Regions from separate parts of the Prochlorococcus sp. MIT 1323 genome, predicted to be linked through region 1. Evidence: predicted binding sites of a transcription regulator. Region 1 holds the regulator's gene; each other region holds the start of a gene.
What was found. Region 1 encodes NtcA, which controls nitrogen genes in cyanobacteria. Its sites were predicted from a motif close to GTANCNNNNGNTAC; they were not measured.
Positions count from the first base shown of each region.

Region 2: a site for NtcA is predicted at 1,851-1,864, ahead of SIB68_RS08845 (CbiX/SirB N-terminal domain-containing protein). Genes of this name have one in related genera too.
Region 3: a site for NtcA is predicted at 3,133-3,146, ahead of glnA (type I glutamate--ammonia ligase). Genes of this name have one in related genera too.

Region 1 is NZ_CP138973.1:2,256,746-2,261,738, reverse strand. It holds gene dcd (dCTP deaminase) at 1-17, opposite strand, end outside; gene SIB68_RS11015 (cob(I)yrinic acid a,c-diamide adenosyltransferase) at 17-631, opposite strand; gene rph (ribonuclease PH) at 773-1,507, shown strand; gene ntcA (global nitrogen regulator NtcA) at 1,582-2,316, shown strand; gene SIB68_RS11000 (DUF3084 domain-containing protein) at 2,382-3,587, shown strand; gene SIB68_RS10995 (resolvase) at 3,584-4,015, shown strand; gene SIB68_RS10990 (DUF3146 family protein) at 3,999-4,256, opposite strand; gene pth (aminoacyl-tRNA hydrolase) at 4,256-4,876, opposite strand; gene SIB68_RS10980 (TatA/E family twin arginine-targeting protein translocase) at 4,884-4,993, opposite strand, start outside.
Region 2 is NZ_CP138973.1:1,816,210-1,821,202, reverse strand. It holds gene ureC (urease subunit alpha) at 1-74, shown strand, start outside; gene cobA (uroporphyrinogen-III C-methyltransferase) at 117-902, opposite strand; gene SIB68_RS08845 (CbiX/SirB N-terminal domain-containing protein) at 899-1,684, opposite strand; gene SIB68_RS08840 (ferredoxin--nitrite reductase) at 2,381-4,009, shown strand; gene SIB68_RS08835 (hypothetical protein) at 4,062-4,205, shown strand; gene SIB68_RS08830 (formate/nitrite transporter family protein) at 4,273-4,993, shown strand, end outside.
Region 3 is NZ_CP138973.1:453,863-458,855, forward strand. It holds gene SIB68_RS02145 (pyridoxal phosphate-dependent decarboxylase family protein) at 1-904, opposite strand, end outside; gene SIB68_RS02150 (nucleoside deaminase) at 1,007-1,498, shown strand; gene SIB68_RS02155 (pyridoxal-phosphate-dependent aminotransferase family protein) at 1,440-2,624, opposite strand; gene glnA (type I glutamate--ammonia ligase) at 3,211-4,632, shown strand.

The DNA.
Region 1 (4,993 bases):
CGGTCGTTTTTAAGCATTAGAAACCACGACGCAACTCAGTGACCTGATCAGCCATTGCCATCAGGATCGATGGCATGACTGAGCCAGTCAAGATGACATCCATCGACCCGGGGCGATGTTCCAGAGTTGTTAACACATCAGCTTCATCGAGATAACCAAGAGCAATCGCCAGACCAACCTCATCCAACACCATTTGATCCAAATCACTCGCCAAGATGCGATCCCGACATTCCTGCCAAATGGCCTCCACGGCCTCAGGCGCACTGGAGTCAACGGCAAGCGTTGAAGCAGGCTCAGACAGACAGCCAGGAACCGCCGGGCGCAGCCACTCAAGTCGCCCACATAGGCGCACACACCCATTTGGGCCTTGGTCTACTCCTCCCTTGAGGAACTGAGCCACCATCACACGACTTCCCAGCCCAGCCGTTCTTAACGCCTGACTCAAGACAACAGAAAAACTGCCTCGATAGGGCGCTGTATAAACCTGAAGCTGCCCTTCAGGAGCTACCAGATGCAGCAGACGCCTATCAGCAACTGCTACCAAAGACCGACTCCCATCACTCTCCTGCGAGCGTTGGTCCGTCATGCACGGATCCACGGAGCGATGGCTAGGGCTCAGGCTGGCAGTCATAAAAATCTCAATCGCCCCGACAAAACCAGCAGAAATCAAATGTAGCGGTGGGGAGCTGCTTAACAAGGCTCTTGACACTATCCATGGTGTAAAAGCACCTGTTTCTGCCAGGCTCAGGTCATCTCACCCACCAACAGCACGATGCTCACATCCCCCCAGCCACGTGCTGACGGCCGCCTTGCTGACGTGATGCGGCCGCTTCAGATCAAATGGGATCCAATGGGCTTTGCCCTCAGTTCCTTAATCATCCGCACTGGTCGCACCGCAGTGCTCTGCAGTGTTTGCGTTGAAGAAGGTGTACCCCGCTGGCGCAAAGGCCAAGGCAAAGGCTGGCTCAGCGCCGAGTACCGCCTTCTCCCTGGGTCTACACCGCAAAGACAGAACCGTGAACTGCTCAAGCTTTCCGGCCGCACTCAAGAAATTCAACGCCTCATTGGCCGCAGCCTGCGCGCCGTGCTCGACATGGCCGCTCTTGGGGAAACCACCCTGCGAATTGATTGTGACGTCATTCAGGCTGATGCAGGCACACGTACAGCCTCCATCACCGGCGCTTGGATCGCCTTAAAACGAGGCTGCGATCGCTTGCTGGAACAAGGCCTGCTCACGCATCAACCCGTCATCGACCAAGTTGCTGCAGTATCCGTTGGTTTAGTTGATAGTTATCCCCTTCTCGACCTCGACTACAGCGAAGACTCCAGGGCTGATGTGGATCTAAACGTAGTAATGGGCTCCAATGGGCACCTATTGGAGCTGCAGGGCACCGCTGAAGGGGCTCCATTCAGCAGGAATCAACTCAACGACTTGCTGAATCTGGCAGAACCCGGCCTACAAAATCTACAAGCCTTCCAACGTTCGGCGTTAATGCAAGAAGACTAAAAAACGTCACCATTGCTACATGGTGGTGGAGGTCCACTACCTAACTTCATATTTCTGCCGTTTGCTGCGCAGCCATGACCGGCGTCATCCGCGGCTTCAGCCGTTACGCCCAGCAACCCTATGTTCAAGGGTCCGGAAGCATGGCCAACTCGCCTGCTCCAACCCAGAAAACCCTGCTGGAAGTCATCCGTGAACTGGATGGCGCCAGCAACGAAATGGTGGAGCGTTCCAAAACCATCTTCTTTCCTGGCGATCCTGCCGAAAAGGTTTATCTCATTCGACGCGGCGCCGTTCGGCTATCTCGGGTCTATGAATCTGGTGAAGAGATCACCGTGGCATTACTGCGTGAAAACAGCCTATTTGGCGTGCTCTCTCTGATCACAGGCCATCGCTCGGACCGTTTTTATCACTCCGTAGCCTTCACCCGAGTGGAAATGATCACAGCGCCAGCGACCTCAGTTCGCCAGGCGATCGAAAACGACACCAGCGTGGGGTTACTTCTGCTGCAGGGTCTCTCGAGTCGGATCTTGCAAACCGAGACCATGATCGAGACCCTCACTCACCGCGACATGTCATCAAGGCTTGTGAGTTTCCTACTAGTCCTCTGCCGGGATTTCGGGGTTCCAGGGGCACAAGGAATCACCATTGACCTACGCCTCTCACATCAGTCCATCGCTGAAGCAATCGGCTCGACTCGCGTCACCATTACTCGCCTGTTGGGAGACCTGCGCAATTCAGGTCTAGTGCAAATCGATCGCAAGAAAATCACCGTTCTTGATCCGATTGCCCTTGCTAAAAAATTCAACTGATCCCCGTCCCAGTCCAGGATGGTGAAACGGGTTGACACTATTCCTGATCCCACCCGCCCATTGTCGTGACCGGCTGGCTGCTGATCCTCTCCCTACTCGTCCTCGGTGGTGTGCTCTCCACCCTCGGCGATCGACTTGGCAGCCGAGTAGGCAAAGCAAGGCTGAGCCTTTTCAATCTCAGACCGCGAAGGACAGCCGTATTCATAACCGTTCTCACTGGCAGCCTGATTAGCGCACTGTCCCTAGGACTGATGCTGCTGGTCAGTCGACAACTGCGAGTAGGACTTTTTGAACTGGATGACCTTCAGGCCAAACTCCAACAAAGCCGCGATGCCCTCAATTCAAGTCGGTCGGCCCAGTTCAATGCCGAGCTTGATCTCAAGCAGGCCAGGTCGGACAGCAATCAGGTTCAGAATGAACTAAAGGAAGCCAAAAAGCGAGCTGCCGCCCTTCGCAACGAACTCGCACCACTACAACAACAAAGACAACAGCTCGAAGCGGAACGAGCTCGTCTCAGTCGCGACATTTCCAAAAAAGATGCCGACATCCGCCGAACGGAAGTTGAACTAGCCAATGTTCGCAGCAGAATTAGCGCGGCTGAAAAAGAACTGAGGCAGCTCGAGACCAACCTCATTGCCTTACGTCGAGGGGATGTTGTGCTGAGCAGTGGGCAGCAACTTGCCGCAGCCACCCTGCGGCTCGACAACCCCAGCCAGGCGAAAGCCGTCATCGACCGCCTACTTCAGGAAGCAAACCTGGAGGCTTTTCGGCGCGTACGTCCCGGTGAAGAAGCCAATCGACAGATCCTGCTCGTGCCACGCACCGATATCAACCGCATCGAACAGATCATCCGAAAGCCAGGCACCTGGGTGGTCTATGTGCGCTCTGCCGCAAATGTGTTGCGTGGGGAGAACGTGGTGTATGCCTTCCCGGATGCTCGCCAAAATATCAACATCGTCCGACAAGGCGAAGTCCTCGCACGAACGACTCTTGACCAAAATGAGAAGAGCACCGAAACCGTACGCAACCGACTTAGGCTCCTGCTTGCATCAACTCTGGCAGAGGTAAAAAGACGCGGATCCCTCAGTTCAGGACTGCAGTTCGATGGCAGTGAAATGAACCGGCTCGGCCAGGCATTACTGAACCGCTCTAAAGAGCGGATTGAGCTAGAAGCCGTGGCAATCCGCAATAGCGATACGGCCGATCCAGTAGCAGTTATCCTGCAGCCCGTGGGTGGTCCTTGGACAAAGATTCCCGAAGACAAACCATGACAAAGCTTGTGGCCGTAGATCCTGGCCGCAATAAATGTGGATTAGTGCTTGCAGACACAGCAACAAGTACTGTGCTTGAGGGGAAAGTGGTGGCCGCAGCCGCTGTGCTCGACCTCATCATTCATTGGCAAAACCAAGCGCCCTTAGAAGGCATCTTGATCGGCAACGGCACCAGCAGTGAATACTGGCAGCACCTTCTGCTGCAAATTGCCCCCTTGCATGTGGTCGAAGAACGTGGAAGCACACTGCGCGCCCGCCATCGCTATTGGGAGCTATGGCCCCCAAGCAACTGGCGCCGCTGGCTACCCCGAGGAATGATCCTGCCTCCCCATCATCTGGACGCCATAGCCGCAATGGTGTTGCTTGAAGACCACCTCGGGCAACAACTCCTTTGGCCCGAACCACCCAACTTCAGAATCGGGCCCTAACAGTGAACATGTAATCCCCACCAGGCTCAAGATGGTAGTCAGCCTTAACCAGGAAGCGCAATAAAGCATCCTCAATAAGTGCTCGCCCAAGAGAGGGTTCCACTTTCAGTTCACCCCGATCGAAAGCCCAGCTGAACTGCCACTGAAACCCCCCAGCCGAGACCTCCCCATCCAAGCGTTGGTCGGCAAAGCTTTGCCGGTGTACACAGAGGCGAGCTGTGGTGACAGGGAAATGACTCATCAGCAGGCAGAACAACCCTCCGGTTGAAAAGCATTGAGACGATTACCTGCCCGTTCCAACCCAAGGCACTCAATCAGATCCAAACCGATCAGCACCTCATCAAGCACTTGATCGACTAGGAGGCTCTCCTGCCGACTAAACACCCCGAGCACATGCGAGACGGTTCGAGCTCTTCGTTCCTCAGAGGTACAACCTGGAGCACCGATCCCGATCCGCAGACGACAAAAATCCTGAGTCCCCAGATATTTAATCGCGCTGCGCAAACCATTGTGACCTCCTGCACTTCCCTGAGCGCGAAGCCGCAGTCGACCCAAAGGCAAATCCATGTCATCTACAAGCACCAGCAACTGATCAACCTCCAAGCCAAACCAATCGATGGCTGCACGAATCGCCCGACCACTTTCATTCATATAAGTCTCAGGCATCAGCAATCGAACCCTTGCTGACCCAACCCCCACTTCCGCCATCAGTCCATGGAACTTTGTTTGCGACCGGAAACTGACTGACTTCTGCCCAGCCAACTTATCGAGGGCCATGAAGCCGATGTTGTGACGGGTACCGACATACTTTGAGCCTGGATTACCTAGGCCTACCAATAGACGTAAACGACCCGGCCTCATACCACTCTCAGCTGGCGGGAGGGTTTTTAGCCTCCTGAGGGGTTTCACTTATTGCATTGGTGTCTTGCTGCTTGGACTCTTCAGTCGCAGCCTGTTCGATGGGCTCAGGTTCTGCCA
Region 2 (4,993 bases), 440 kb from region 1:
TCGCCGACGGCGATTTACTCACATGCGACCCCGCAGAAGAACTACCAATGGCCCAGCGATATCTCCTACTTTAAACGCTAAATCCAACATCTACCTTTAGGTTGCTAAGTAATAGATCAAGACTTGATCGGCATCACAACCTCAGCCGGCTGAGGAGCACACTCTGCAACCTGTTCATCAACTACTGCACCCACAATCACAATCGACGGCGCTGCAAACCCTTCGCTCTGCACCCTTTGAACCAACTGTTCCAAGGGAGCTTTGAGGTAGCGCTGACCTACGACAGTGCCCTGTTGAATGATTGCTGCGGACGTAGCTGGATCGAGTCCACCGGCAATCAACTCTTCGACGATATAAGCAAGGTTATGCAAACCCATATAAATCACCAGACTGTCACTTGCACTAGCAAGATCCTTCCAATTCACAGAAGGGCGCTGTTTGTCGATCTTCTCGTGACCTGTCACAAAGGTGACAGAACTACCCCCACAACGATGGGTCAGAGGAATGCCCACATAGGCCGGCGCAGCCATCCCCGCTGTAATCCCAGGGACCACCTCCACCGATACCCCATGACTCTGCAAATAGGCGGCCTCCTCACCACCCCGCCCAAACAGAAAAGGATCACCACCTTTTAGGCGTACTACACAGGAATGACTCTGAGCCAATTCAACAAGCAACTCATTTGTCTTGGACTGTGGAACCCAATGACGTTCTCGACGTTTACCAACAAAATGCCGTTCACAAGACTCGGGCACTAACTCGAGTACTTCCTTAGGCACCAGAGCATCGTGAACCAAGGCTCCGCATTGGCGAAGCAGACGATAAGCCTTCAGTGTGAGCAAATCAGGATCACCAGGGCCTGCACCCACCAAATACACAGTGCCAAAGTCCAAAGAGCTCATGGCAATGCAGCCAGCAAATCAATCAAACCGAAACGAAATAACTCAATCTCAAGTAGGGAAGTCATCACCCCAGAATCGCGCAGCGTCTGCGTAATCTGGATTGGCGCCAAGGCAAGAAAAAGAGGCGTGGATGCCTCCTTCGCTGAAGCGACATCAGCATGCCAGTCGTCCCAGGAAAGCATGGGCAACGCCAGCCGCTGCTGCAGCAAACTTAAATAGCGATGAGCAACACCCTGGCGAAGGGGATGATGAACCAAAACAAGAGAGCCATCACGACAAGCCTGACGCTGCACCCACTCCTGTAACAATCGCCACCAAGAGGGCCAGGCACCCAAGAAAGGCACCAACCTGGTGTTCACACCCTGTTGCTGAAGTCGCTGACGAAGCAACGGCACATCCTCTCGAACATGAGAACCAGGCAGCAACAACAAAGGAACCAGCCAAATAGGATCTGCAATCTGCTCATGGCGATCAGTAGCCGTTAAGGCCTCTACAAGCACAGGTGTGCCACGACGTTGCGCGACCTGCAGAGCAAAAGAACGCACACAAGAAGGAACATACCCACCAGCACGGCCATGCACGATGTAACGCAAAGCGCGCTTACAACCAACCTCCTCATGCTTTCGTAACAACGGCCACGGATCTAAGACATCCGAAACTGGTGAAGTCATTCCAGTCTTAATAGTCGACTGCAACCATGGCATCCCGTCGCTATCGAACACAGTCGCAAACTCGGTTGAGGACGAGTGGTCGCCAAGGCAGACAGGGTGCAACCCGCTCAAAACGCTTTAACAGTGACTTCGAAAGGGATTTAGCTGCCATGAACCGTGTATGGAAAATGCTCAGACAAGGCACAATCCGCTGGTTGGGAGAGATAGGCCGCCAATACTGAAATCACTTAAAATTTACACACAGCAACCATAAAGAAGGAAACTTGTGCACCTAGATGTATCGATAAACACCAAATTTTGAATTTCACACAAATGCTCAGTTTTGTTCAATCTGATACCGCCAATACCCTCTTCCATCAGGCTTAATGACTCCATTCGCAGCGTGGCCTCACTCCTCAACACCTCTAGTTGCCAACATCAGCCGGGTTCAGAATGTACACAAAGACACCAAATTTTGAATTTCACACAAATGCTCAGTTTTGTTCAATCTGATACCGCCAATACCCTCTTCCATCAGGCTTAATGACTCCATTCGCAGCGTGGCCTCACTCCTCAACACCTCTAGTTGCCAACATCAGCCGGGTTCAGAATGTACACAAAGACACCAAATTTTGAATTTCACACAAATGCTCAGTTTTGTTCAATCTGATACCGCCAATACCCTCTTCCATCAGGCTTAATGACTCCATTCGCAACTCACCCTTGCTTCAATAAAGGCAGGGCCTAAAAACCATGGCTATCGAATAGGCGAATAAAGTTTCAAAAAACATGATCACTTCTTTTCAAGTTTAATTTCAACAAAATTTCATGGTTATTAGCTCTCCTGCGAAACAATTTCTCCAAGGGAAGAAGCTCAACAAAATTGAGCAAAACAAAGCTTTTAAAGATGGCTTAGATGTTGGTGATGAACTTGAAACCTTTGCTCAGGTAGGTTGGGAACAGGTCGATAAAACAGACCTCGAACTGCGCCTGAAATGGTATGGAATGTTCTGGCGACCCAAAACCCCTGGCAAGTTTATGCTACGGCTAAGGATACCCAATGGTGTTCTCAATAGCCACCAAATAAAAGTAGTGGCCTCAATCGTGGGTCGCTACGGAGAAGACGGCAGTTGCGACATCACAACACGACAAAACCTACAGCTTCGTGGTGTTTTACTGAGTGATCTTCCCGAAATCCTCAAACGTCTTGAAGAGGCAGGTCTCAACACAATCCAATCAGGTTTTGATAACCCACGCAATGTCACAGGAAATCCACTGGCTGGGATTGACCCTCTTGAAATTGTTGATACTCGCCCATACACAACTGAACTACAAAATTTCCTCACGAATCAAGGGAAAGGAAACCATGAATTCTCCAACCTTCCCCGCAAATGGAATACGGCAGTTGCAGGGGCCCGCGATAATTTCCTGCTCCATAACGACATCATCTTCCATCCAGTGGAACACGATGGGGTGATGGGTTTCGGCGTCTGGCTCGGAGGGATCCTCTCCTCGCAGATGAATGACTATGCGCTGCCTTTAAATGCCTGGGTTAAACCCAATGAAATCTGTCGACTCACCGGCACTATTCTAACGTTATGGCGAGATAACGGTGAGCGTAACAATCGCCCTAAGGGCAGGTTTCGCATGTACCTCGACAGCGTGGGCATCGAAGCGTTTCGCACCATGGTGGCGGAAACATTTGGACCGCTAACACCTGATCCCGGTTCTGTATTTGACGACAAGCCACGCTCTTTTTACGGAATCCACCCTCAGAAACAAACAGGGCTTCACTACGCCGGCATGCATGTACCCGTTGGACGATTAAGCGCAGAAGATCTTCAGGATCTTGCTAGCGCCAGTCTTAACTATGGCAGTGGTGAAATTCGTCTTACAGAAGACCAGAACATCATTTTGGTGGGGCTATCAACTACCAACCTCGACAAATTTCAAGCTGATCCACTGCTACAGCGTTTTCCACTTGAGCCCGGTTCCATTGCCGCCGGCACTGTCTCCTGCACAGGAAATACGTACTGCAGCTTCGCCCTTACAAACACCAAAGATCAGGCAATGGCAATGGCCCATGAACTGGATGCAGAACTCATCCTCCCTGAGGAAATAAAAGTCCATTGGACTGGCTGTCCCAACAGTTGTGGCCAGGCCTACATGGGCGCAATCGGCCTCACAGGAACCAAAGCCCGTGCACCAAACGGGGGCCAAGGCATGGTTGAGGCCTATGACCTCAGCCTTGAAGGCAGACAAGGGCCGGACGCCCAAATCGGAACACTGCATCGCAAAGCCATTCCTGGCAGCGAACTGAAAGACGTACTGCGGGAATTACTGATCGAACGCTTCGGTGCTCAACCTCGTAGCCAACCGAAGCAAAACAGCGACCCTTTCTCCAACTTCATGAACTGGTTCAGCAATTTAGGCGAAAACAGCAGCCCATCCCCTTGAGCTGCGATCGCTAAACCACCGTTCCTAGATCAATCACCTATCAAGCCCCACCATGCAATCGACTTCCCAAGCACGTGATCTTTTCTCTCGCTTTGTCAACTGGTTCAGCAACAGCGGTCATGACAAGCCTGCAATCAATCAAAAAGAAGGTGGCCGAGATCTCTTCTCACGCCTGATGAACCGAATCAGCGGCTGAAACTCTCAATTCCTTCCTTCAACACCCCACCCCAACGAGAACTGCCATGGATGTGAACACATCCCAAATGGACTACGTCCTGCCCAATGAACTCGTCGACGGCATGATTACTGCCGGCGGAAAAAAATCCAGTGTGAGTATTAAAAATCTGCTGGTACGTGGTTTCTATTCAGGAGCGATTCTTGGCCTAGCCACCTGCTTAGCCATCACCGTAGGAGTCCAGTCTGGAATGCCATTTCTAGGCTCCGTTCTCTTCCCCTTTGGGTTTGCCAGCATCGTGCTCTTCGGCATGGAGCTAGTCACAGGCAACTTCGCCTTATTGCCAATGGCAACCTGGGCTGGGAAAAGCACATGGCAAGCAACCTTCCGTAACTGGATATGGGTTTGGATTGGCAATTTCATCGGCTGTGCATTGGTGGCTCTATTACTCGCCACAAGCCTGACCAGCGCAGGCACAGTTGAGCCACTTGCGGCAGCCGATGGGGGCAAAGGTTGGGCCGTGGTTGCCGCCAAGATCATGGCACTCAATAAGGCCAATGTCGTGGCCAAATATCAAGACCTAGGCAGCACTGGTTTCTTCCTCGCGTTCCTACGCGGCATGATTGCCAACTGGCTGGTTTGTCTTGGGGTCACGATGGCCTTGGTAAGCAAGAGCGTTCCAGGAAAGATCCTCGCCTGCTGGCTACCGATCACAGCATTCCAAACCATGGGAATGGAGCACATCGTGGTGAACATGTTCCTGCACACCGCCGGACCCATGCTTGGTTCAGGCGTTTCTTTTGGCCAGG
Region 3 (4,993 bases), 660 kb from region 1:
GCAACTTTTGAGGATTCACTGTGATCGAATCGGCTAGAGAGATTCCTTCAACCACAGAAGCAGTGGCTGCTGTTAGAGCAAAGACCCCTCCAATGGCTCCATCGACATGCAACCAGACCTGCTCGCGTCTGCATAGCTCTGCTACCGCTACCAAGGGATCTACAGCTCCCTGGACAGTCGTGCCTGCTGTCGCCACAACGGCTAAGCATGGTCTCCCTTCTGCGCGGAGAGCCTTCAGTTGATGCTCTAGGGCATCGAGATTCATGCAGCCCTCTTGATCGACAGGCACCGTCTGCAAAGCATCGCTAGCCAATCCCATGACCCGAATGGCCTTAGCGAGCGACACATGAGCGTCGACACTTGCAAGCACGACTGCCCTGGGATCATCTTGAAGATCTGCCTGTTGGCGAGCTATCACCATCGCCATAAGGTTGCTGAGGCTGCCACCACTGGCTGCCACACCACCAGCCGTCAACGGCAGCCCCAAGCGCTCAGCAAACCAGCGGCACATCTCTCGCTCTAAACGCGAAAGACTGGGTGACAACTCCTCGGCCAAAAGATTGTTGTTTAGCCCTGCGCAGATCAAATCGGCAGCGATGGATGCCGTTAGAGGAGGCGGATCGAGATGAGCCAAAGCACCTGGATGGGAAGGCTGATAAGCCCCTTCCATCACCAACTGCAAATCGTCCAGCAAGGCATCAACTGAAAGACCTTGAGGCGGCGGCGCCACATCAGGCAAAGCACTAATCGCTGGTAAGGGGCCTCGATTGCTTGCTGTTGCGAACCATTGACAAAGTCGAGCACTGGCCTGCTCCAGAAAAGTCTGCAGTTCTGGATCGAAACGGTCAGGCTTGGCAAAGGGAGCCAAGGTCGCAGTCGGCCTTATCTGGGGAGTGCCAGCCAATAACGCTCGTCATACAAGTTCCATTCTCCCTCCTGATGGCATTGTTTGATCAGGAGATGCCATTCAGCGGTGCCTTTAGCGAAACCTCTTGAACTAACCAACATGCAATGCCGCTATTGGATGTTGCGGCTACTGAATCGAGCAAAACAACTTGGCGATCTTGGAGAAGTTCCTGTGAGTGCCGTAGTTCTGGATGCCGATGGCCGCTGTATCGGACATGGCAGCAACCAAAGGCATCGAGGACGTGATCCATTAGGCCATGCAGAACTGATTGCACTCCGACAGGCTGCCTCGCTCAGAAGTGATTGGCGATTTAATGACTGCACCCTGATTGTCACTCTGGAACCCTGCCCGATGTGCGCGGGAGCACTAACACAAGCGCGCATGGGCCAGGTGATCTTTGCTGCACACGACCCCAAGCGAGGCGGGCTTGGTAGCACAATCAATCTGGGGGAACACCCCAGTGCTCATCATAAAATGAGTGTTCTTGGCGGTGTGATGGAAGTTGAAGCCAGGCAGCAGCTAGAAGCCTGGTTCAAGCAGCAACGGCAACGTTTTCACGAAAACGAGGTAACTCTGACTCGAACAGATTGAGCAACATCTCAACGTTTTTAGGGGTGGAGTTGTATCCCATCAAGCCAATCCTCCAGATCTTGCCAGCCAAGCTTCCTAAGCCGCCGCCAATTTCAATGCCGTGCTCATTCAGCAAATGCAGACGGAAGGCATTGCCATCAACTCCATTAGGAATGCAAACAGTTGTGAGTGTGGGCAAACGCAAGGCTTCAGGTACATGCAACTCCAAACCAAGACTCTCGAGCCCTGCCCAGAGCACTTCGGCATTGCAGCGATGACGATCCCAAGCGTTTTCAAGGCCCTCATCCGCAAGTAATCGCAGGGCTTCACGCATCCCAAAGTTCATATTCACCGGCGCAGTGTGGTGATAAACCCTGTCGCTTCCCCAATACTGATTCAGCAGCGACACGTCTAGATACCAATTGGGCACCTTGCTACTACGGGTCGCAAGCTTCTCTTGGGCGCGGGGCCCCATGGTGAAAGGACCAAGACCAGGAGGGCAGCTGAGCCCCTTCTGGCTACAGCTGTATGACAGATCAACCTTCCATTGATCCAGAAAAACCGGCACAGCGCCTAAGGAGGTGACCGTATCTAGCAGTAAAAGGCAATTGTGCTTATGGCAAAGATCGCCGACACCATCCATTGGATGACAAACGCCAGTGGATGTTTCTGCATGCACTAGAGCCAGAATTGCTGGGCGATGCTCGATCAAACCTGCTTCTAGCTCTGCAAGGGAAAAGGCTTCTCCCCAGGGTTTTTCAATCAACTGAACATTGGCTCGATAGCGAGCAGCCATATCGGCAAGGCGATTGCCGAAATAACCGTTTACCGCAACTAATACCGTGTCACCAGGTTCAACGGTATTGGCCAAGGTCGCCTCCATGGCGGCACTACCAGTACCGCTCATCGGCAGTGTGAAACGGTTGTCGGTCTGCCAGGTGTAGCGGAGCAACTCCTGAACCTCGCCCATCAATTCCAGATAAAGGGGATCAAGGTGGCCAATCGGAGAGCGCGCAAGTGCCTGAAGCACCTTGGGATCGGCATTTGAGGGTCCAGGCCCAAACAGCAAGCGGGTAGGCGTGGCAATCGGTTCGAGAACCGTCTTATGAGATTGGTCAACCTGGGGAAGGGTTTGCGTCGTCGCCAAGGCCCTTGGTTAGTTCAATTGTTTAGAGCCTAAGCAGTCAACCTTCATCCCCGGGACTTTTTTTGAGGGATTGCAACGGCAACCAAGCAGGTCAATCAATAGCGACGGCAATTAAAAAAACTGATTTTTTTTCGAATCTCTTGGCAGCAGAAGGGGAGTAAGTAAAAAAACGCTGGTTCATCTTGCAAAATTCCTTTGAAGCCTGATCAGTCATCGGCTCAACACTGATTCCCTTTGACTGCAAGCAGGCTTGTAAATCGTTGATGCAGATTGAGCGAAGGCTGAAAGATGATTGTTTTAGCAACCAATCAATCTTGTGATGAGATCAGCCATTGAGGACGAATGGACGAATGGACGAGTTGGTCGAGTTGGTCGAGTTGAGGGATTTAGAAGCTAAACAATCAAAATCAGTGATCCAGCCATAACGTTCACCCAGCCTTAGATCAGCTCAAGCTGACAGAAACGGTTACGGAATCCACCCAGAAAGGAAACAAGGCTTCATTAGAAGGTACCTGTTGCTACAAAAAGGAGGCCATGCGGCTGATTACGGTCGCTCTCTTATCGCCGGCTCGGCCTCATCTTCGCCATGGGCAAATCACCCCAAGACGTCCTCCGCCAGATCAAGGACGAGGGCATTGAACTGATTGACCTCAAGTTCACTGATCTGCACGGCAAGTGGCAGCACCTCACAGTTTGTTCGGACTTGATTGATGAGGAAGCCTTCACTAATGGCTTGGCTTTCGATGGATCTTCCATCCGTGGATGGAAGGCCATCAACGAATCAGATATGGATATGGTGCCCGACGCCAGTACGGCCTGGATCGACCCCTTTTATCGCCATAAGACTCTTAGCTTGATCTGTTCCATTCGGGAACCTCGTAGCGGCGAGCCCTATGCCAGATGCCCCAGGGCGCTTGCCCAAAAAGCCCTCGGTTACTTAGCCGGCACCGGCCTTGCTGATACAGCCTTTTTCGGCCCTGAGCCAGAGTTTTTCATCTTTGACGATGTCCGCTACAACTCCGGAGAAGGTGGTTGCTTCTACAGCGTTGACACGATTGAGGCCGCTTGGAATAGCGGCCGCATCGAAGAAGGCGGCAACCTTGCCTACAAGATCCAACTGAAAGAGGGCTACTTTCCGGTTCCACCCAACGACACCGCCCAGGACATCCGTTCCGAAATGCTGCTGCTGATGGGGCAATTAGGAATCCCGATGGAGAAGCACCACCATGAAGTTGCTGGTGCTGGCCAACATGAATTGGGGATGAAGTTCGCTGAGCTGATTGAAGCTGCGGACAACGTGATGATTTACAAGTACATCGTCAGGAATGTTGCACGTAAATACGGCAAAACGGCAACGTTTATGCCCAAGCCGGTGTTCAACGACAACGGCACCGGGATGCATGTTCACCAGAGCCTCTTTAAAGGAGGCCAGCCTCTGTTCTTTGGGGAAGGCACCTATGCCAACTTGTCACAGACGGCTCGCTGGTATATCGGCGGCATCCTTAAGCATGCTCCCTCCTTCCTGGCTTTCACCAACCCCACAACCAACAGCTACAAGCGTTTGGTGCCAGGTTTTGAAGCTCCTGTAAACCTTGTTTATTCCCAGGGCAACCGATCTGCAGCTGTTCGTATTCCGCTCACTGGCCCAAACCCGAAAGCCAAGCGTCTTGAATTCCGCCCAGGTGATGCCTTGGCTAACCCTTATCTAGCTTTCAGCGCAATGATGATGGCGGGCGTTGACGGCATTAAAAACCAAATTGACCCTGGCGATGGTTTCGATGAGGATCTATTTGAACTATCAGCAGAACGCCTTGCCAGCATCCCCACAGTGCCAGCTTCACTTAATGGTGCACTCGAAGCGTTAAATGCAGACAAAAACTACCTCATGGAAGGGGGAGTCTTCACTGAAGACTTCATTAACAACTGGATTGATATCAAATACGAAGAGGTGCAGCAATTGCGTCAACGGCCTCATCCCCATGAATTCACCATGTATTACGACGCTTGAGGTTGGGTGAAAAGATCACCATCTGTTTGAAAAAACAGGGGAAGTTATTCGTTTAAACTAGCTTTGATGTCCCCGCTAGCTAAGCGGGGACTTTTTAATAGCCTGGCATTCTGGGAGTCGTGATTTTTTTCATGAAAAGTTTTCTCCGAGGCGTTTTGACATTGAAAAGAGATTAGAGGTTAATAGCTAATAAGTATGAAGGCAAACATATATGAAATCAAATGTGAACATAAAAAGAGATGGTGTGATTTAAAGTAATCGTATCTCAATAGTAAGCCTTCTAGATGTAATGGCAAGTGCTCAGGAAAATAGACTTTTAGATGGATTTAATTGCAAGAGTTTGCACTGATTAATGAAGAAG